2 regions of the Arthrobacter sp. THG-b23 genome follow, and region 2 is predicted to be linked to the other one. Evidence: riboswitches for the same ligand, from Rfam matches in the RefSeq annotation. Region 2 holds a riboswitch; the other holds the start of a gene.
What was found. A riboswitch is a leader RNA that binds a small molecule or an ion and turns the genes downstream of it on or off. The one in region 2 is predicted to bind S-adenosylmethionine.
Positions count from the first base shown of each region.

Region 1: it holds a riboswitch for S-adenosylmethionine, as region 2 does, so the genes downstream of both, AC5RVD_RS01585 (flavin reductase family protein) here and AC5RVD_RS05675 (O-acetylhomoserine aminocarboxypropyltransferase/cysteine synthase family protein) in region 2, are expected to answer to the same signal.

Region 1 covers NZ_JBNHGM010000001.1:319,195-329,653, forward strand. Annotated here, with positions in the region: gene AC5RVD_RS01535 (VOC family protein) at 182-571, shown strand; gene AC5RVD_RS01540 (acylphosphatase) at 623-919, shown strand; gene AC5RVD_RS01545 (AMIN-like domain-containing (lipo)protein) at 1,323-1,865, shown strand; gene AC5RVD_RS01550 (penicillin-binding transpeptidase domain-containing protein) at 1,976-3,856, opposite strand; gene AC5RVD_RS01555 (diacylglycerol/lipid kinase family protein) at 4,031-4,957, shown strand; gene AC5RVD_RS01560 (amino acid ABC transporter substrate-binding protein) at 5,123-5,941, shown strand; gene AC5RVD_RS01565 (amino acid ABC transporter permease) at 5,985-6,644, shown strand; gene AC5RVD_RS01570 (amino acid ABC transporter ATP-binding protein) at 6,631-7,437, shown strand; gene AC5RVD_RS01575 (hypothetical protein) at 7,590-7,802, shown strand; gene AC5RVD_RS01580 (prephenate dehydratase) at 7,889-8,758, shown strand; SAM riboswitch class IV at 8,889-9,003, shown strand; gene AC5RVD_RS01585 (flavin reductase family protein) at 9,056-9,562, shown strand; partial or broken gene AC5RVD_RS01590 (aldo/keto reductase) at 9,596-10,459, opposite strand, start outside.
Region 2 covers NZ_JBNHGM010000002.1:425,937-436,395, reverse strand. Annotated here, with positions in the region: gene AC5RVD_RS05685 (Ig-like domain-containing protein) at 1-2,898, opposite strand, end outside; gene AC5RVD_RS05680 (CoA-binding protein) at 3,382-3,879, opposite strand; gene AC5RVD_RS05675 (O-acetylhomoserine aminocarboxypropyltransferase/cysteine synthase family protein) at 3,876-5,351, opposite strand; SAM riboswitch class I at 5,446-5,538, opposite strand; gene malQ (4-alpha-glucanotransferase) at 5,802-7,913, shown strand; gene AC5RVD_RS05665 (ArsR/SmtB family transcription factor) at 8,195-9,184, opposite strand; gene AC5RVD_RS05660 (hypothetical protein) at 9,277-9,636, shown strand; gene AC5RVD_RS05655 (endonuclease domain-containing protein) at 9,779-10,459, shown strand, end outside.

The DNA of each region.
Region 1 (10,459 bases), on a different contig from region 2:
GGGCGGCACAGCCCCACCACGGAGCGGACGGCTTCGGCACTCACCACAGCGCCGGCGTCGTCCGTTGCTGCGTTAATGACCCTTCCGGGTTCACGTGCTTGTCCCGGCGGCCCGGGCGGAGTTGAATGGGTGCCAGCATTCCGGCCGGCCACCGCCCCGGCCACCGCCTTCGGAGCATGCCATGGCCGTCTCGTTCAACCACACCATCGTCTACGCCGCAGACAAGAAAGCGTCGGCGGAATTCTTTGCGGAGATCTTCGGCCTCGATCCGCCGCAGCCGATGTTCGGACACTTCATGACGGTCCTGCTGGAGGGCGGTGTGGCACTCGACTACGCGGACACCGGCGGGAATGTTCAGCCCCAGCACTACGCCTTCCTGGTCACCGAGGACGACTTCGACGGGATCCTCACCCGCATCCGCTCCGCCGGAATCGACTACTGGGCGGACCCTGCCCGCAGCCGGCTCAAACAAATTAACCGCAACGACGGCGGCCGCGGCGTCTACTTCACCGACCCGAACGGCCACTTCCTGGAAGCCATAACGCGCCCCTACGGTTCCGGCACCGCGTGAGGCGGGGCAGCGCCGTCGTACGCTGGACGGATGTCCGAACAGGAGCGAAGCATGCACCAACAACAGGAAGCCGCCGGAAGCGTCCGCCTGAGCGCGACGGTGAGCGGCCGTGTCCAGGGAGTGGGCTTCCGTTACTGGACACGCGAACACGCTGAACGACTGGGGCTGGTCGGCTCGGCCGTGAACCAGGCAGACGGCACCGTAGGTGTGGTGGCAGAGGGGCCCCGCGACGCAGTGGAGCAATTTGCGGCTGCGCTCAAGTCCGGCGCGGCGCCGGGGCGCGTGGACGCTGTCGAAACGACGTACGCCCCGCCGGGGGGCGGATTCACCGGCTTCGAAGTGGGCTGAGTTTTCACCGGCCTGCAAGCGCCCCGAGGGCTCTTCCCAAGCGGGACCTTGGTGTGACGTTTAAATCGAGCCGGCCCCGCGGCATATTCACGCGGGACCGGCTCTTGGGGGTTCGCCGGCCCGGCAAAAAAGTGGGGGTCCGAACCGGCTAATGCTGGAATTATGCCACTCGCCGTCCTTTAAATTGCAGGGTTGTGATTTATGTTACGAAATGGCGTAACACTTCCTTGTCGCGGTCTTTGATTACGGGCGGGCCGTGTTTCCGGTTACCGAAGGATCAAGAAAAGCGTGCCCGGGGCGCGGGCCGTAACGGTTTCGGCGTTATCGCGAAGGCGCCGGGTCCCACCGCGGAAAACGCCCCTATTCTGAGTGCATCTGTCACCCCCATGAAAGGCGGTGTGCCATGCGCAAGCTCCCCACATGGCTGTCCGTTATCCTGCTGGTTCTCGGCTTGGGACTGGTGGCGCCCGGCCCCGCCACCGCAGCGCCCTACTGCGGCATTACCTGGGGCTCAACGCCGGAGTGGGCGCCGGGGACCACCACGGCCCCCATTACCAACGTCCGCACCGGCCGGCATGCCTGCTTCGACCGCATGGTCGTGGACCTTCGCGGCGATGTGGCCGGCTACTCCGTGAGGTACGGGACGGTGCGGGCCCAGGGCTCCGGCCATGCGATCCCCTTGCGCGGCGGCGCCGACCTGGCGGTGGTCGTGAAAGCTCCGGCGTATGACGCCAACGGGCGCGCCACCTACCGGCCCGCCAACCCGCGGGAACTGGCTAACGTCGCCGGCTACACCACGTTCCGCCAGCTCTCCTGGGGCGGCAGTTTCGAGGGGTACACCACCATCGGCCTCGGCGTGCGCGCCCGCCTGCCGTTCCGGGTCTTCACCCTGGATGGCCCGGGCAGCATGTCCCGGTTGGTGATTGACGTGGCCCACCGCTGGTAGGCCTGAAGCGCTACAGGCCGGCCGTTATCCGGCCCTCCGCTGACGACGGCGGTGCCCGCGTTCGGTGCCTTCACGCACCTCGGGCGGGCACCGCCGTCGTTGCTCAATGCCTAGCCGGCGGCGGCTTCCAGGAAAGCCTCGGCCAGCGGGCCGGCGGTTTCGGAGCCGAGCTCGCCGTCCTCCACGAACACCGCAATGGCCAGGTCCCCGTGGCCGGCGATGACCCAGGAGTGGGTCTGCGGCGGGTCCTGCGAGCCGTACTCTGCGGTGCCGGTCTTGCCGATGGCGGGTTTGCCGGGCAGGTCGGCCAAATTGGTCAGGTAGCCGTCCACCACTGCCGAGCGCATCATGGTGCGCAACTGCTTGGCCTCCTCGGCAGTCAGCTCCGGCACTTCCGGGAGCTCGGCCTTGGGGTCGTGCCCGTCCACCAGCGTGGGCACGACCGATCCGCCTTCCACCACGGCGGCCATCAGCGTGGCCAGCGCCAGCGGCGACGTCTGCACCCGTGACTGGCCGATCAGCGAGGCCGCGTGCGCGGTCCCCTTGGTATCCTCGCGCGGCACGTGGCCCATGAAGGCCTCGATGCCGGGGTTCGCCTTCATGCCAATGCCCAGGGCGCCGGCGGCATCCGCCAGCTGGTCCTGGGAGAGTTCCTGGTGCTCGGCGATGAACGCCGTGTTGCAGGAGTGGGCGATGGCCTCGGTCAAGGTGATCTCCCCGGTGAAGGCCGCGGGATAGCTGTCCGCGTTCTCGAAGCTGCGGCCGTCCACCACGAGTTCCGGATCACAGGTGACGGCGGAGGCCGGTGTCATGCCGTTGCGCAGCAGGCCCAGCGCGGTGGCGATCTTGAAGGCGGAACCCGGGGCGTACTGGCCCAGGAACGCAGTGTTGTAGCCTTCGCTGTCCGGGCCGTTCGCCGCCGCCAGGACGGCACCGGTCGACGGCCGCAGCGCGACGATCGAACTCGGCGAGTCGATGTCGGCCAGGATCTCCTCGGCCTCCGACTGCAGGTCCGGCACCAGCGTGGTCTTCACGTTTTCGCCGTCAACCGGATCTTGGCGAAACAGCTGCCGGGACGGCGCTTCGGCGCCTTCTTCGGCAGGCTGCCCGACGGCGGAGACGGTGACTCCCGGCGTGCCGGAGAGCTCGGTGTTGAAGGCCGCCTGCAAGCCGGACGAGCCGACGGTCTCGCCCGCCCCCACCGTGCCTTTGGACTTCTCGATGTCCTCGGCCGTGGCCTCCCGCACCGATCCCAACACCGGCGCGGCGAACGTGCGGCTGGGCGCCAACGGGATCTGGTCATCCACCGCCAGGAAGCCGTCGACGTCCTTCAGCTTCTTCTGGTCCAGGTCGTCGAAGGCGTCCTCGCGCAGCGTGATGGCATCCACGAAAGCTTTCGGTCCGTAGGCGGCAACCTTCTCCGCGTAACCGGCGGCGTCGATGTCCACCAGCTTGGCCAGCGCCCGCGCGGAGTCCTCGGCGGCCGATTTGTCCAGGCCTGTCTTGTCGATGCCGACGATTTTGACCGGGCGGTTCTTGACGATCGCCTTCCCCTCGGCGTCGAGGATCTGGCCGCGTTGCGGCTCCTCGGTGGACAGCACCAGCCGCTCGCCCTCGGCAAGCGAGGGCTCCAGGATTTCGGGCGTCCACCGGACCTGCCAGGCGTCCTCGGCGTAGTGCAGGTCCGCCCTCGTGGTGTAGCTCCAGCCCTGCTCCGCATCCGGCACCGGCCAGTCATAGGAAAGGGTGGCCCGAAAGAGGTTGGATTCGACCTCTTCGACGCCGGTCACGGTGACTTCGGGCTCCCACGGGCCCATGCCCTCGGTCAGCCCGGCCAGTTGTTCCTGCACCTGGGCGCCGGTGGCATCGGCGAAGGCGACGTTCGACACGTCGTTGGCCGTCAGCCCTTCCGCCAGGGCCTGGGCGGTCGGATCCGGCGACTCCCGCTCCGGGGCGCAGGCAGCCACCGCTACCGTCATCAGCAGGGCCATGATGAGTGCAAGTGCGCGCCGAAGCAATTCTTCTCCCGGATCCGAGGGTGTCCTGTTAGAACCTATAAGCGGCCAGCAGCGATGTCGAGCCGGGCGGCGCGGGCCGGATGGTGCTTGAATGGGTTCCGTCGGGACGTCGGCCTTGGAGCCGGCAAACAGGACAGTTAGGACACCATGACCGAATCCGCTCCCCCAGGTTCCCGCCGTGCCGCGGTGGTCTGGAACCCGTCCAAAAAGTTCAACTTTGACCTGGTGGCGTTGGTCGAGGGCCTGTGCGCCGAAACCGGCTGGCAGCCGCCGCTCTGGCTCGAGACCACGCTGGAGGATCCGGGCGCCGGCCAGGCGCACCAAGCGCTGGAAGCGGGGGTCGACCTGGTGATCGCCGCCGGTGGCGACGGGACGGTGCGCCGGGTGGCCGGCCGGCTGGCGGCAACGGACACGCCGCTGGGCGTGATCCCTTTGGGCACCGGCAACCTGCTGGCCCGCAACCTGGACCTGCCGGTTGACGACCCGGAGACCGCTGTCGGCATCGCGTTGGCCGGCCGGGACCGGCGGATCGACGTCGTCCGGGCCACCGTGGACAAATCGGGCGGCGATTCCGTGTTCCTTGTGATGGCCGGTCTCGGGTTCGACGCTGCTGTCATCGGCGGCACCGACGACGGCCTCAAGGACCGTATTGGTTGGCTGGCGTACGTGGAAGCCGGCCTGCGCAACCTTCCGGGCAAGCCGGTCCGCGCCACGCTCACTATCGACGGCGGGAAGCCCATGACCTTGCGAATGCGCAGCGTGATGGGCGGGAACTGCGGCAAGATCCAGGGCGGATTCGAGATGTTCCCCGGTGCGCAGCTCGACGACGGCCTGCTGGACATCATGACCATCTCCCCGCGTGGCCGGCTGGGCTGGCTAGGCGTGCTGGCCGGGCTCGCCAAACGCGGCCGGAGCGTGGATCCTTCAGTTGACTACTATCAGGGCAAGCACGTGGAGATCTACGCCGGCCGGCCCCAGGAGATGCAGCTGGACGGGGACCATATTGGCATGGGTTCCCGTTTGATGATGCGCGTCGATCCGGGCGCACTCGTGGTGCGGGTGGCGGCGGAATAGAAGCATAACGACGCCGGTGCGCGCCTCCGGGAGTGCCGCTGCTCACATTGCCGACACAGTTCGGAACATATCTTGAGGTACCCGTTGTTGTACGTGCTAGCGTTCAGCGTTTGCCGGTCACCCGCCGGTTGGCTTTTCGTCCCACACCACAAGGGGTTTTCCACCATGATTCGTCGTCGTTTGTCCGTCCTCGGTGCCGCCGCAGCAGCCGCCCTGGTGCTGGCCGGCTGCAGCACGTCCTCGCCGTCGGAGTCGGAGCCGGCGACCTCTGCCGCCGCGACCACGCTGCAGGAGATCCAGGACGCAGGCGTGATCACCGTGGGGACCGAGGGGACCTACCGCCCGTTCAGCTTCCACGAAAACGGCACCGGCGACCTGACCGGTTACGACGTCGAAATCGTCACCGCGGTGGCGGAGAAGCTCGGCGTCGACGTGCAGTTTGAAGAGACCCAGTGGGATGCCATCTTCGCCGGGCTGGACGCGGGACGTTTCGACGTGATCGCCAACCAGGTTTCGATCAACGAAGACCGCCTGGCCAAGTACGACTTCTCGGATCCGTACACCGTCAGCACCGGCGTCGTCGTCGTGAAGTCGGACAACAACGACATTTCCTCCCTGGCGGATCTGGAGGGCAAAACTTCCGCCCAGTCCCTGACCAGCAACTTCTACAAACTGGCCAAGGCCGCCGGCGCCGAAGTGCAGGCCGTGGAGGGCTGGGCGCAGGCGGTTTCGCTGCTGGAGCAGGGCCGTGTGGACGCCACCGTCAACGACAAGCTGACCTACCTGGACTACCAGGCCACCAACAACAACAAAGCCATCAAGGTAGCCGCCGAAACCGACGAAGAGACGCAGAGCGCCTTCGCCTTCCAGAAGGGCAGCGACGACCTGGTGGAGGCCTTTAACACGGCGCTGGAGGAGTTGCGCGCGGACGGGACGCTGGCGGAGATCTCCGAGAAGTACTTCGGCGCGGACGTCAGCAAGTAGAGGGGCTGGGTCTAAAGGGAAACGCTAACGTAGCCGTATGGACATCGACTGGGAGCTTGTCGGCAGTTCGCTCTGGCCTATCGTCCAGGGCGGGCTGACCGGCACCATCCCCCTCTCGCTGGCCAGTTTCGCCATCGGCCTGGCGCTAGCGCTGGTCGTTGCCCTCATGAGGTTGAGCCGCAACCGGCTCCTGGCCGGCATTGCCCGCGCCTACGTGTCGGTGATCCGCGGCACCCCGCTGCTGGTCCAACTGTTCGTGATCTTCTACGGCCTCCCGTCGATCGGCGTGGTGCTCGACCCGTGGCCGAGCGCGATCATCGCGTTCTCACTGAACGTGGGCGGCTATGCGGCAGAAATCATACGCGCCGCGATCCTCTCGGTCCCCAAGGGTCAGTGGGAAGCCGGCCACACCATCGGGATGGCCGGCACCACCACCCTGCGCAGGATCATCCTGCCGCAGGCTGCGCGCGTATCGGTGCCGCCGCTGTCCAATACCTTCATCTCCCTGGTCAAGGACACCTCCCTCGCCTCGCTGATCCTGGTGACCGAGGCGTTCCGTGCGGCGCAGGAGATTGCGGCGTTCAGCCAGGAGTTCATGCTGCTCTACATAGAGGCCGCGGTTGTCTACTGGGTGTTCTGCCTGGTGCTGTCCGCCGGGCAGTCCCGACTGGAGAAGAGACTGGAACGCTATGTCGCCCACTGAAATCCCTGCGGCCCCCGCGCCGCAGCCCGGCGCCGCAGCCGGGCCCGTGCTCTCCGTGGAGGGGCTGCGTAAGTCCTTCGGCAGCAACCAGGTGCTCAAGTCCATCGACCTGTCCGTCCAGACGGGCGGGGTGCTGGCCCTCATCGGGCCCTCCGGATCGGGCAAAACCACAGTGCTGCGTTGCCTGAACGGCTTGGAAACCCCCGACGGCGGCCGGGTCGCCTTTTCCGGCGGCCCAGCCGTGGACTTCGGTTTGCCGGTGAACCGGAAACAGATCGCCGCCCTGCGTGACCGCAGCGCCATGGTGTTCCAGCACTACAACCTGTTTCCGCACATGACCGTGCTGCAGAACATCATCGAGGGCCCGGTCCAGGTCCAGAAGCGGCCCAAGGCCGAAGCCGTGCGCGAGGCCAGGTCGCTGCTGGACCGCGTCGGGCTGTCCGGCAAGGAAGACCAGTACCCGCATCAGCTCTCCGGCGGGCAGCAGCAGCGGGTCGGCATTGTCCGGGCCCTGGCGCTCAAACCCTCGCTGCTGTTGTTCGACGAGCCAACGTCGGCGCTGGATCCCGAACTGGTGGGCGACGTGCTGCACGTGATCAAGGAACTGGCCGACGAAGGCTGGACCATGGCCCTGGTGACCCACGAGCTGGCCTTCGCCCGTGAAGTGGCCAGCGAAGTGGTGTTCATGGACGGCGGCGTGGTCGTCGAACGCGGGCACCCCGAACAGGTGCTGCGCGAACCGAAGGAAGAGCGCACCCGGCAGTTCGTCCACCGGCTGCTGAACCCGTTCTGACGCCACGCCCCTCCAAAATTCATCTGATGTCCATTGGGATGGCAGAATGTAAACTTCCATGCACCGTTCCGCATGGCAGGCTCGTTCCGGCCGGAAGCTTCCATCCCGCGTTTTCTCCTCTGCGGAAACCTCCGGCCACGAAAGGCAGAACCATGGCCACCTCCTTGGCTACCAAGTCCTTGACGGCACAGACGGCTTCCGAGGCGCACGATCTTCTCAATGCTGCGGTCGACGAGTTGCAAAAGATCGCGGCCCTCGACGGCGATTGCGGCATCCTGGTCACGCGCACCGGCCCCGGACAGTTCACCGTGGAGCTGAGCGACGACGTGCCCTACGGCATCACCCAGGAATCCCATCTTTACTGAGCCGCCTGCGGGCCGGTCATGTTATGTGACGCCGGCCGGACCTCCGGAATGAAGCAACGACCGGCCCCGGTGGAATAATTTCGCCCATGGCTCCAGCAATTGCGTACCAAGGCGAACCCGGCTCGAACTCCCATATGGCTTGCCTGGAAGTGCGCCCCGGTTGGGAAGCGGTGCCGTGTGCCAGCTTCGAGGACGCCTTCGCCGCCGTCACGGGCGGCGAGGCCGAACTGGCCATGATTCCCATCGACAACTCGATCGCCGGCCGGGTGGCGGACATCCACGCACTGCTGCCCAAGACCACCCTGCAGATCGTGGAGGAATTCTTCCTGCCGATCCGTTTTAGCCTGCTGGGCATACCCGGGGCCACCGTGGAGCAGGCCAGGGAGGTGCACAGCCACATCCACGCGCTGGGCCAGTGCCGCAAACTGATCCGCAGGCTCGGGCTCACTCCGGTGATCGCCGGCGACACCGCAGGTTCGGCCCGAGAGGTGGCCGAGTGGAACGACCCGGCCAAAGTCTCGCTGGCGCCCCCGATGGCCGCCGAGCTCTACGGCCTGGAAGTCTTCGCCGAAAATGTCGAAGACGATCCGACGAACACCACACGGTTCGTGGTGCTGGCCGACCGCCGGCCGGTCCCGTCCCGCGAAGATTTGCCCGGCCCGGCCGTGACCAGCTTCGTGTTCCGCGTGCGGAACGTGCCGTCGGCGCTGTACAAGGCCCTGGGCGGATTCGCCACCAACGGCATAAACATGACCAGGCTGGAGAGCTACATGGTGGGCGGCGAGTTTGCCGCCACCATGTTCATGGTAGACGTCGAAGGCCACCCGGACGATCAGGCCATGGTCCACGCCTTCGAGGAACTGGACTTCTTCACCTCGGAAATCCGCATTCTGGGCGTCTACCCGGCGCATCCGTTCCGCCAACAGACCGTGCGCCCCGGCGGCGTCGCCCAGTAGCAGTCGGGCGCCAGCCGTCGGGCAACAGCCGTCAGGCGGCAACCGTGGGCAGCCGGAAGTAATACGCGGCATTTGACGAAGTGTTACCGGCGTTTGACCCAGGCCCTTCCCCGCTCTTAGCGTGGAGACGAATCAAGAGTGCCAACTGCACAGCCCTGGCTGGTTGGCCGGCAACCCTCTACCGTAGCGGGGTGCTCCAGGTGATGATTCGGCCCGCCGGGTATGTCGGCAGGCAAGTACGCGTATCCTCCCGCAGCAGCCCGGCAGCAGCGGATGCGCCCAAGCCCCAAGGACGCCATGTCGCTACACAATGACCTGACACCAAACACGTTGCGCTCCGCCTTCGGCCGCTTCCCCTCGGGTATCGCGGCGCTGTGCGCGATCATCGACGGCGAGCCCCAGGGCATCGTCGCCTCCTCGTTCACCGTCGGCGTCTCCCTCGAGCCGCCGCTGGTGATGTTCGCCGTGCAAAACACCTCCCGGACCTGGCCGGTGGTCCGCCGGGCCGACCGGATCGGCGTCTCGGTGCTCGGCACCGGGCACGACGGCGTCTGCCGCCAGATCGCGTCCAAGAACGGTGACCGCTTTGCCGGACTCCGCCTGCACGGCACGGACGACGGCGCGCTGTTCCTGCACGACGCGGCGCTGTGGCTGGACTGCTCGGTGCACCAGGAGGTCCCGGCCGGGGACCACCACGTCGTGCTGCTGCAGGTGCACGGCCTGTCCACGCACGACGGCACCCACGAGCCCCTGATCTTCCACGATTCCGGGTTCCGCCGGCTGGAACAGCCAGCCTTCGTCTAGGCGGAAAGTTCCCGCACCGGCGGCAGCCGGCAGCTAGGGCAGCGGCCTGCCCCGGGCCGCCACCCACAGGGAGTACCACTCCTGGCGGGTCATCGCCGCTCCGACCGCCTCCGCCTGGGCGCAGGCCCGGATCCGGTCCGGGCTGCTGGTACCGATGACCGGCCGGATGCCCGCGGGATGCCGCAGCAGCCAGCCCAGCACCACGGCTTCCGGAGGGCAGCCCTTGTCCCGGGCAAGTTCCGTGACCAGGGCAGCGGCCGAATGGTCCGCGGAGAGTGGGGCATCCGCCCGTGCGGAAGCATCCGTTGTCACAGCCCCCTCTGCCGGCCGGGCGTGATTCTGACCGGTCCCGGCGGCGGGCGTTCCCGCGCCGGCCGCCGCCTCGGCCAGGCCTGCCGCACGGCCGCTGTAGCGGCCCTAGGCCAGCGCGCCCCAGGCCTGCAGTTCCACCCCGTTGGCGGCGCAGTATTCCAAGGTGCCGTGCGGGAAGCTGGTGCCCGTTCCGTCCGGGTGGTTCACCAGCACGCCGGACTCCAGCCAGTCGCGTCGGTACAGGCTCATTTCCAGCTGGTTCACCGCCAGCGGCTCGTCCAGCGCCGACTGCAGCCAACGCATCTGGTCGCCGGACATGTTCGAGACACCAAGCCGGCGGACCTTCCCGGCCATCCGGAGCTCGTTGAACGCCGCGGCGATCTCTTCGGCCGGCGCCAGCGGATCCGGCCGGTGGATCAGCAACGTGTCCAGGTGATCGGTATGCAGCCGGCGCAGGCTTTCGTCGGTGCGGGCCAGGATGGCTTCGCGCGAGGAGTCGTACTGCCCGGCCAGGCCCGGGACCGGCAGCCGGATGCCGCATTTGCCCTGCAGCTGGATCGAGTCGCGCAGCTCGGGACGTTCGGC
Region 2 (10,459 bases):
CACCAGGTCGTTGCCCTCGCCGGCGAAGGTCTGGTTGCCGTTGAGCCCGCCGTTGGAGAAGTCGTCCCCGTCGCCCGACATGATGACGTCCAGTCCGGGGCCGGCGTCGATCGCGTCGTTGCCCGGCCCGCCCTTGAGCACGTCGTCCCCGTGGGAGTCGGTGATCCGGTCGTTGCCGGCGCCGCCCAGGAGGGTGTCCGCGCCGTCGTTGCCTTCGATGATGTCATCGCCGCCGTTGCCCCAGACGGTGTCGTTGTCGACGCCGCCCCAGATCCGGTCCGTCCCGTCGGCGCCGCCGGCGTCGTCCTTGCCGTTGTAGGTCGCCTGGGCGTTCAGGCCCGGACGGTCCACGCTGTTGGAGACGCGGTAGCGGATGGTGCCGTCCGCCATCCGGAGCAGCAGGGCCGACTCGTCACAGGCGGAGGTGGGATCATCGGCCACATTGTTGCCCGTGGTGCCGACGATGTTGCCCATCTCGAACTCGCAGTCGGCGACGCCGAAGACATCCGCCTTGAGTGAAGCGGCGTCGGTATTGCGCATCACCAGCTCGGCCATCGAGTTGCCTTCGAGCTGGGCCCGCAGGTTCAGTCCTGAGGTGCGGGACAGGTAGTAGAGCCGGTCCCCGTCCTGCAGGTCCGTCATCTGGCGTTCGAAGATGTAGTTGAACGTGGAGCCGAGCAGCCCGCCGAAGAGATTCTGGGCTTCAGCCAGGCCCCCCACCCACAGGTCGACCGTGTCGAGGCCGGTCTTGGAGGCGGCGCCGTCGTTCGCCCACTCGCCGCTGCTGTTGACGAAGTCGTAGGCATCGGCCGGAGTTTCTGCCGCCGGGTCGGGGCTCATGTCGAAGAGCTTCTGCGCCGCCGCGCGCTTGGCATCGATGGTCGTCGCCTCGGTGATGCTGGGGTGCGTGCCGTAAGCGGCCATGAAGTTGACCACCGAATCCGGATGCTTCAGCGCCTGCCCGAAGTCCACCCAGTTGCTGTAAGGCTTCAGGGACGACTCACTCGTCTTCGCGTAGAGGTCCTTGCGGAAATTGTTCAGCGATGGAACGCCGGTCTCCCGGCCGCGGGCAATGTTGAGCGCGGCCAGGTCCAGGGGCAGGCCCAGCACGCTGTTGCGCAACGTGTCGGTGACGAACTCGTCGAGTTCTGCGCCCACCTGGTCGGTCATGCCCATCGCGATCGCGCCTGCGGCCTGCTCGGGAGTCATCGTGCTGTCCCCGTTGGCGTAGTAGGCCGGTGGATTCAGGAACGCGTCCAGCAGCGGCAGGCCGATGTCGGCGCCGCTGTTGGTCTTCCGGTCCACCGCGTCCGTCAGCATGGAGTGCCCGAACCGGTAGGTCGCGTGGGCGAACTCCGCCTCAATCGCCGGGTCAATCGCCGTGTCCGCCTGGGTGAAGACGTTGAACGGATTGATGCCCGGTTGGATCTTGCGCGCGAAGTCCTCGAAGACGATGTGCTGGTACTCCATCTCCGTGACGAACCGTGCGGCCTGGAAGAGGCGCTCCCCGTTCCATTCGCCATTCGGGAGCTTCCACTCGTTCAGGTCCAGGTTCAGCGACGTCAGCAGTTCTTCCATGTAGGTGACCAGCCGGTTGTGCTCCGAGTGGAAGACCTGGTGGACGGCGGTGAGTCCGATGTTCTCGTTCACGCGGCCGTCGCCGGCAACGAAGTGCGCGTTGAGCATTTCGTCGTCATAGGTGCCCGGGTCCTGCCGGCCGCTGGTGGGGGTGATGCCGTCGTCCCCGTCGGGTGCCAGGGCCGTGCCGCGCGAGTCGAACGGAGCCGCGAAGTGGGAAATATCGTCCAGGAACGCGATGCCGATCCGCTGGACATTCTCCGGCGGCGCAACGGGGCTTTCCAGGTTCCCTTCCACGAACTGCTTGTCCTGCGTGATGTACTGCGGCAGCCCGTTGGGGCCGCGCAGGAAGCGCCCGTACTGGTCGGTGGCCAGCATCGGGATATTAACGACGTCGGCGTCGGAGAGCTTCAGGCCGAGCATCGACTCGGCCTGGGTCTTGATGTCCGCCCAGGTGGCCATGCCGCCGGGGGCGCCTTCGGCCAGCTCGCCGGTCGAGACCGGGTCGCCCTCCTCGTTGAGCTCATACTCCCGGAGGAAGACGTGATGGGACGGGTTCGAACCGTAGGTCTGGCTCTGGTCTACCCACGGAGAGTCCGTGTTCGTGGCGTCCTGGACATCGTCGTCGGTGCCGAGTTTGCCGTCGGGGCCGGGCTGGTTCTCCGCCCGGTTGAGCAGCATGAAGTTCGTGGGCGATCCCTCGACATACAGTGGATCGTCCTTAGCCAGGGGCATCATGACGACGTTGTTGGTCTTCTTGGTGAAGTCGATGCCGTGGTCGAAAAACTGCCCGAACAGGGCAAAGAAGCCGTTGTATGGCGGCGAGAGCCCAAAGTCGGTGGTGACATTCGGGATGTCGAGTGTCTCGCCTTCGGGCACGCAGTTCAGGGGCCGGCCCTCGGCGTCGCAGGGAACCGCCGTCGGGCCGTCGTTCACCGTCCGGTGCGCCTTGCCGGCCGCAGCGATAGCGGCCGGATTGGTGGAGGTCTGGTCCACGATGACATTGCTGACGAAGCGCGGGTCCGCGTCCCGGAGCATCGGAACGTTGACCGACTTGTACGACTGGCCCCCGGCTGTGGTCCGCCATTCCGGTTCTGCCAGGCGCGGGAAGGGCAGGCTGGCGGCGCCGAAGTGCCCCTGGTTGGGCACCAGGTTGTTATCGGACCCGTCCACGCTGCGCAGCCCGTAGGGCAGCAGCGGATTGGCTATCTGGTTGGGGCCGGGGCCGAGGAGCGGCTGGCCCGGCACGGGATTGCCGTCGGCGTCTTCCTTGGTGGCGTGGTTCTCCGCGATCTTGATTTGCTTCAGGATGAACCTCATGTCCCCGGCATTGAGGGTCAGGCCCTGGCCTACCGGCGCTGCCAACGCCGCGGGGGCGAGGGCGGAGGGCAATACGCCCGCGCCCAACACGAGCGCGGCGAGCCCGGCCGTAACTTTTTGGGGGAAGGATGGCTTCCCCCTTTGGGCACGTTCGGTGCCCCTCCTTGGTTGTGGATCGGTTGGTGCAGTAAACACGGTGACTCCCCCTGGTCGAGTAATGTGTGGCTGGCCACAGCATCCGATGAGGACCTTGGGGAAATCCTTGAAGGCTTCTTCTAGCTACTTGCGGGCAGGAAAAAACCCGCCGCGTGCCCCGGCCCTCCACGTGGGAGGCCCGGGGACAAGGGGCGGGCTTTTCGCGGCCGGCGGGCTAGGCGCGGGCGGCGGGTCAGGCGTGACCGCCGGGGCTGGCCATGCTGGCCCTCCGCCGTCGTTAGTGCACCGTAGCTTAGTCGTTCGGGGAAGCCGCTCCGGGAGGCCCGCCTAGGCGGTCAGCTGCCGCTTGGAGGAGATCACGCCGGTGTCGAAGCCGGCCAGGTGCAGCCCGCCGTGGAAGCGGGCGTGCTCGATCTTCACGCAGCGGTCCATCACCACGTTCAGCCCGGCGGCCTCGGCCTTGGCCGCGACCTCCTCGTGCCAGGAACCCAGCTGAAGCCAGATGGTCTTGGCGCCGACGGCCAGCGTTTCCTCCAGCACTGTGGGCAGGTCGTCGTGTTTGCGGAACACGTCCACCAGGTCCGGTACCTCGGGCAGGTCCGCCAGCGACTTGTAGACCGGCTGGCCGAGGATTTCCTTGGCCACCGGATTCACGAAGTAGACCTTGTACGGCGAGCTGGACAGCAGGTACGTGGCCACGAAGTAGCTGGCCCGGCTCGGCTTGTCGGAGGCGCCGACGATGGCGATGGACTTGGTGTTGCGCAGGATGTTCAGCCGCTCCGCGGCGGACGGGCCGATCCAGGTGCGTTCTGGTGTCGCGGTCACTTGGCGGCTCCTTCTTCGGCTTCGATCAGTTCTTCCACGGACTCGACCACGCGCGTTCCGGGCTCTGTCCGGGCGGCACGCGCTGCCGGGATCGTGCAGGACTCGCCGGCATAGCTGGGCGAGGCGAACTCGGAGGTGTTGAACGCGTCGTCCTCATGGTCACGGCTGGGGCCGTGCTCGGCGCCTGCTTGTTGCGAGGCGGCCAGCGCCTGGTCCAGGTCCCAGAGGATATCGTCCACGTCTTCCAGGCCTACGGAGATGCGGATCAGGTCCTCCGGCACGCCGGCAGCCACCAGCTGGTCGGCGGTGAGCTGCTGGTGGGTCGTCGATCCCGGGTGCAGCACCAGGGTGCGGGCGTCGCCGATGTTGGCCAGGTGGCTGGCCAGCTGCAGCGACTCGATGAACTTCTGGCCGGCGGTGCGGCCGCCCTTGACGCCGAAGCTGAACACGGAGCCCACGCCCTTGGGCAGGTACTTCCTGCCCCGCTCGTAGTGCGGGTGCGCGGGCAGGCCGGCGTAGCTGACCCAGGAGACGCGCTCGTCGGCTTCCAGCCACTCGGCCACCGTGCGGGCGTTGGCCAGGTGCTCGTCCATCCGCTGGGCCAGCGTTTCCACGCCCTGCAGCAACTGGAACGCGGACTGCGCGGACAGCGACGGGCCGATGTCGCGCAGCTGCTCGGACCGGAGCTTGGTGAGGAAGCCGTACTCGCCGAAGTTGCCCCACCAGGACACGTTGCCGTAGCTGGGCACCGGGTCGGTCATCTGCGGGAACTTGCCGTTGCCCCAGTTGAAACGGCCGGATTCGACGACGACGCCGCCCAGAGTGGTGCCGTGGCCGCCGAGGAACTTGGTGGCGGAGTGGATCACGATGTCCGCGCCGTGCTCGATCGGGCGGATCAGGTAGGGCGTGCTCAAGGTGGCGTCCACGACGAGGGGGATTCCGGCGTCGTGCGCCACGGCGGCCAGCCCCGCCAGGTCGGCGATGTCGCCGGAGGGGTTGGCCACGATCTCCGTGTAGACGGCCTTGGTGTTCTCGCCGATGGCCGCGGCGAAGTCGGCCGGGTCGTTGGAGTCGACAAACGTGGTCTCCACGCCGAACCGGCGCAGCGTCACGTCCAGCTGGGTGATGGTGCCGCCGTAGAGCTTGGACGACGCCACGATGTGGTCGCCCGCCCCGGCGAGGGCGGCGAAAGTGATGAACTCGGCGGCCATGCCCGAGGACGTGGCCACCGCGCCGATGCCGCCCTCGAGCGAGGCGATGCGCTCCTCGAACGCGGCGACCGTGGGGTTGCCGATGCGGGAGTAGATGTTGCCGTACTTCTGCAGCGCGAAGAGGTTGGCGGCGTCGTCGGTGTCTTTGAACACGAACGAGGTGCTCTGGTAGATCGGTACGGCCCGGGCACCGTGCTCGGCGTCGGGCGTGCCGCCGGCGTGCAGGGCACGGGTGCGGAAACCGAATGTGCGTTCAGCCATCAGGCGGTTGCTCCTTCAAAACTAGGATTCCCGGGCAATGACGGTCCTGGCGGCACCGCGCGGGCGTCGTCCGGATCAAAGATTGCTTGCGCTCTCTCCATCGCTTCTGGCGGTAGCACCTTTCCGGTAGGCCGGATGGTTGCTGCGGTGTCAAAGAGCCAGATCTCTCAACCGCTCGGGATGGTCGCGTCCATTCTCGCAACCAACTGCCGCGGCGCCAAAAAATGTTGAGCCGCGTTGCGTCCTGTCCAAAAATTCCCAGCACGACGGCGGTGCCCGGTTTGGGCGCCCATGGCGGCCTTGCCGGCGCACGCCTTCGGTTGGAGCTGCGCATGCCCAGCACGACGGCGGTGCCCGGCCGCGAGTGGGACGGGAACCGCGCCTGCTGTGAGCCTGCCGGTTGCGCCGACCTCCCGGCGAAGGTCCGCGTAGTTCCCGTAGATTGGGTCTATGGCTGAGCTCTCGGCGTTGCAGCGCCTCGCACAGGAACACGGTGTCGGCATTACTTTCCGCGGTTGGGACGGCGGCGAGAAAGAAGTCGGACCGGCGACCCTGGTTGCCGTCCTCACCGCGCTGGACGTCCCCTGCGCAACCGACGACGATGTCGCCGCATCCCTCCGTGCCGCCGAGCTCGAGCCGTTGCAGCGCACGCTGCCGCCCGCCGTCGTCCTTCGCCAAGGCACCGCCACCGAGGCTCCAGTCAATGTCGGCGCGGGCCTCCGCCCGCGGGCCAGGGTCCTGTTGGAGGACGGGTCTTCGCGCGACGTCGAGGTGGTGTCCGGCAGGTCTGGCGCCGAAGGTGATCCGGGCGGACGTTTCGCGGCGGTTGTGCCGGCCGACCTCCCGCTGGGCTGGCACACGCTGGAGGTCGCGGAACTGTCGGAAGCGACGGCGACCCGAACCGGCGCGGCCGCGGAACCATCCGGCAGCCTGGCACAGTGCGCGCTGGTGGTCACCCCGCGGCGGCTCACCACCGCCGACAAGCTTCCCCGGACCTGGGGCCTGATGGCACAGCTGTACTCGGTGCGCTCGCGGTCGTCCTGGGGCATCGGTGATCTCGCGGACCTAGCCCGCCTCTCTGAAACGGCCGCCGCCAAGGGTGCCGGCTTCGTCCTGATCAACCCGCTGCACGCGGCACAACCCATGCCGCCGGTGGAGCCCTCGCCCTACCTGCCCACAACGCGCCGGTTCGTCAATCCGCTCTACCTGCGGGTTGAGGACGTGCCGGAATCCAAGGACCTCCCGCTGACCAACAACTTCCACGAGGTGAACCTGGACACCGGCATTCTGGACCGCGACCCTATTTTTGCGGCCAAACTGGAGGCGCTGGAAGCGGTCTATGCGGTGCCCCGATCCGCGGAACGGCAGCAGCGATTCGAGGAGTTCCGCAGTCACGAGGGCGAGGGGCTGGAGCGCTTTGCCCTGTGGTGCGCGCTCTCCGAAACCCTTCCGCCAGGCGCTCCCGAGTGGTCGGACCCTGCGTTCATCGAGTCGCAGCGCAGCGCGCTGAAGGACCGCATCGAGTTCCACCAGTGGCTGCAGTGGCTGTGCGACGAGCAACTCGAGGCGGCGCAACGCCGCGCCGTCGAAGCCGGAATGAACATCGGGATCATGCATGACCTCGCGGTCGGCGTCCATCCGACCGGCGCCGACGCCTGGATGTTGCACGACGTCCTGGCCCCCGGAATCTCGGTGGGCGCGCCGCCGGACATGTTCAACCAGCAGGGCCAGAACTGGTCCCAGCCGCCGTGGCATCCCCGCCGCTTGGCGGAATCCGGCTATGCCGCCTACCGGGACATGCTGCGGACCATCCTGCGGCACGCCGGCGGCATCCGGGTGGACCACATCCTCGGCCTGTTCCGGCTGTGGTGGATCCCCGTCGGCGGCCCTCCCGGCGAAGGTTCCTACGTGTATTACGACCACGAGGCCTTGATCGGCATCCTCGCCTTGGAAGCGGAACGGGCCGGCGTCGTCGTCATCGGCGAGGACCTCGGGGTCTTCGAGCCGGGGGTGCAGGACTACCTGGCAGAGCGCGGCATCCTGGGCACCTCCATCCTGTGGTTCGAGTACGACGGCGCCAGCCCCCGCCCGCCGGAGGGGTACCGTCGCTCCTGCCTCACGAGCGTCACCACGCACGACCTGCCGCCCACCGCCGGCTACCTTGCCGGCGAGCACGTGGACCTGCGCGAATCACTGGGCCTGCTGAACCGTCCGGTCGAGGAGGAACGGGCTTTGGACCAGGCGGCCCAAGAGGCGGTGCTTTCCCTGGTGCGCTCGCGGGTGCCGGCTGCGGAGCACGACGACGGCGCCGGCGCCACCTCCGAACAACGCACCGTTGAGGCCCTTCACGCGTTTATCGCCCAGACCCCTTCGGTGCTGCTGGGCGTTGCCCTCACCGACGCCGTGGGGGAGAGGCGGACCCAGAACCAGCCGGGCACCGCGGACGAGTACCCGAACTGGAGGATCCCGCTGGCCGGGCCGGACGGAAAGGCCGTCCTGATCGAGGACCTGGCGGGCAACGAAAGGTTCGACTCGCTGGTGCGCGCCCTGCGGGAGGACTAGGCGGGTAGCCGAGCCGGCGCCGCACCGGCGCCGGCCGGGGCTACCCCTGGACGGAAGCGCACCGTCGCCCGCGACGAATAGCCCCACCCCGCCAAGGAACCCTGACCCACCCCGCCAAGGAACGGGGGGCCACCCCGCCGAGGAACGGGCGCTGCTGAACGTGACCGGTTGTCCACGTTCAGCAGGAACTGTCCATGTCTTGGAGCGGAGTCTGGCGCTGACTAGGACAAACGCAAAAGCCTCCCGCAAAACGTGGACAGTCCCGGGGTCGTGCCCGGTCTCTACAGCCGGGCCAGCAGCGCTTCGCCTGTTTCGGCCCGCCGATAAAACACTTCGCGGCCCGACCGCATGGTGGCCGCCAAACCGCTCTCGGACATGACCTTGAGATGTTCGTTGACCGTCCCGGCGGCGAGGTCCAGGCAGCGGGCGAGCTGCGTCGTCGTCATCGGGACATCGAGTTGGGCGAGGATCTGCGCCCGGGTCTTGCCGAGCAGCCGCGCCACCGGGCTGTGCGTCGCCTCGCGGCTGGCTTCCCACAGCCGGCCGACGCCGCGTGGCGCGTAGGTCAGCGTGGGCACGAACGGCCGCACGTTGAGCACCAAGGTGTTGGGCCAGACGAACGCGTTGGGCACCAGCAGCAGCCCACCGCCGGGTTCGGGCACGTCGTCGGCCTCACAGCCGCGCATGATTTCCAGGCCGGTGGGAGTGGGACGGACGCTGGGGTGCAGGCTCTTGAACACTTCCAGGATGCCGTCGCGCGCCAGCTGGGCCAGCCGGCTGTCGATATCGGCCAGCAGCACGGACCGCAGGCGCGGCCATACCGGCTCGACGGCGGTGCCCCAGTACCATTCGAGGGCTGTGGTGATGCGCGGGATGCCCGCGTCGATATCCTCCGCCAGCTGCTGCAGTTCCCCGCGCGCGTAGTCGGCCGGGTTCTGGGCCAGCAGGTGGGTGACGTCGCGCTGCCACAGCTCCGGCGCAACCTCGGCGACGGCGGCTAGTCCTTCCGCGAAGGTGGCCTGGTGCTTGGGGGTGGGCGTGATGGAGTCGGCCAGGAAGCCCTTCGGTGGAACCAGCGCAGTCAGCAGGCGCAGGTGCGCGCGGGCTTGTGGATCGGCCGACTCGGCGATGCGCCGCTTGGTGGCCTCGATCCATGGGCGGTGGATAGGAGTGCCCACCTGCAGGGCGCGCAAACTGGCGACGGTTTCGCCCAGCGGCGCCGCCTCGAACCGGACCTTGGTGAGGTCCTCGCTGCTGAGCGTAATGTGCATGAAAACAGCGTAAGGTTGCCGGTTACGCCGGTCGAGGATTCGGGCTGGACCGAATCGTGGCCGGCGATGGCCGATGCGCGGATTCTGAATCCATGACTACTTCAACTCATGCCCCGCACTTCCTCGACGTCGATGACCGGACCTACCGCTCCAGCCAGTCCGCGGCCGGCTTGGTCCGTCCCACGACTGCGACGGGCCGTCCGGCCACTGCCACCGCTCGCCCGAGCAATGCAGACGCGCCCTTGAGCCTGTCGCAGCCGGTGCACGCGGCTACACGGACTGGCGTCTTGAGCGCTGACGGGAATTTCGCAACCGCCACTTTCCATGGCCTGGCCGCGGCGGTCCGCTGGCTCCGTTCAGCCTGGCAAGCCGGGGCCGCGAAGGAAGCCTTGATGGAGGAGCACCGGGACAAGGTCCGTACGCAGATCTACCAATTCGGTGGCCGCTACTGACGCACACGTCGTGGTGCGCCACATCCTGTAGAGGCACGCCCACCTCTCTAGATCCCAAGGTCTGCCGAGGCCACTCATTACGTTTTCCACAGGGAGTGCGGCGATCTAGCTGTCCGCGGCCGCAGCCTCCATGCTCGTGGATATGGACGAGGCGATAGCTGGTTACGTTGAACGGCGCGGTGGAACACTCCCGGCCAGCGAACTGGCCCGCTGCGGTTTCAGCCGGGACCAGATTCAGGCAGCCGTGAAGAACGGCGCGATCACTGTGCTCCGCCAAGGAATCGTCGGTACGGAGAAGGCTGATGCGAACGTACGCGTAGCCGTGCTGGCCAACGGACTAATTACCTGCATTTCAGCGGCTCGGGAACTAGGGCTTTGGACGATCAAAGACCCGGATCAACTGCACCTGTGGACGCTCCATAGCCGGCAGCCGCCGTCCACTGTCCAGCACCGAGGCGAACTGCTGGGGAGGCAGCGGCTTGGGAGCTACGTGAGCATCCTGGACTGCGTACTGCACGCCATCCGATGCCGGCCTCGGCTGGAGGCGTTGGTCTTAGCAGAATCGGCCGTGCGCAGGGGTGTCGTCACCAAAGCCGAACTGGTGGAGCTGCTTCCTGGCAAACGCAACGGCATGCGTCGGGCAGTCGTTTTGAGCATCGGTGACGACGCCGATTCGCCGCTCGAGATTATCGCCCGCGACCTGTTCCGCACGGTCGGGCTTCGGGTGGAAACCCAGGTGCCGATTCAGGGGCTTGGACGAGTGGACATGGTGGTGGAAGGCCGAATCATCATTGAGCTCGATGGGTTCGACTTCCACTGGAAC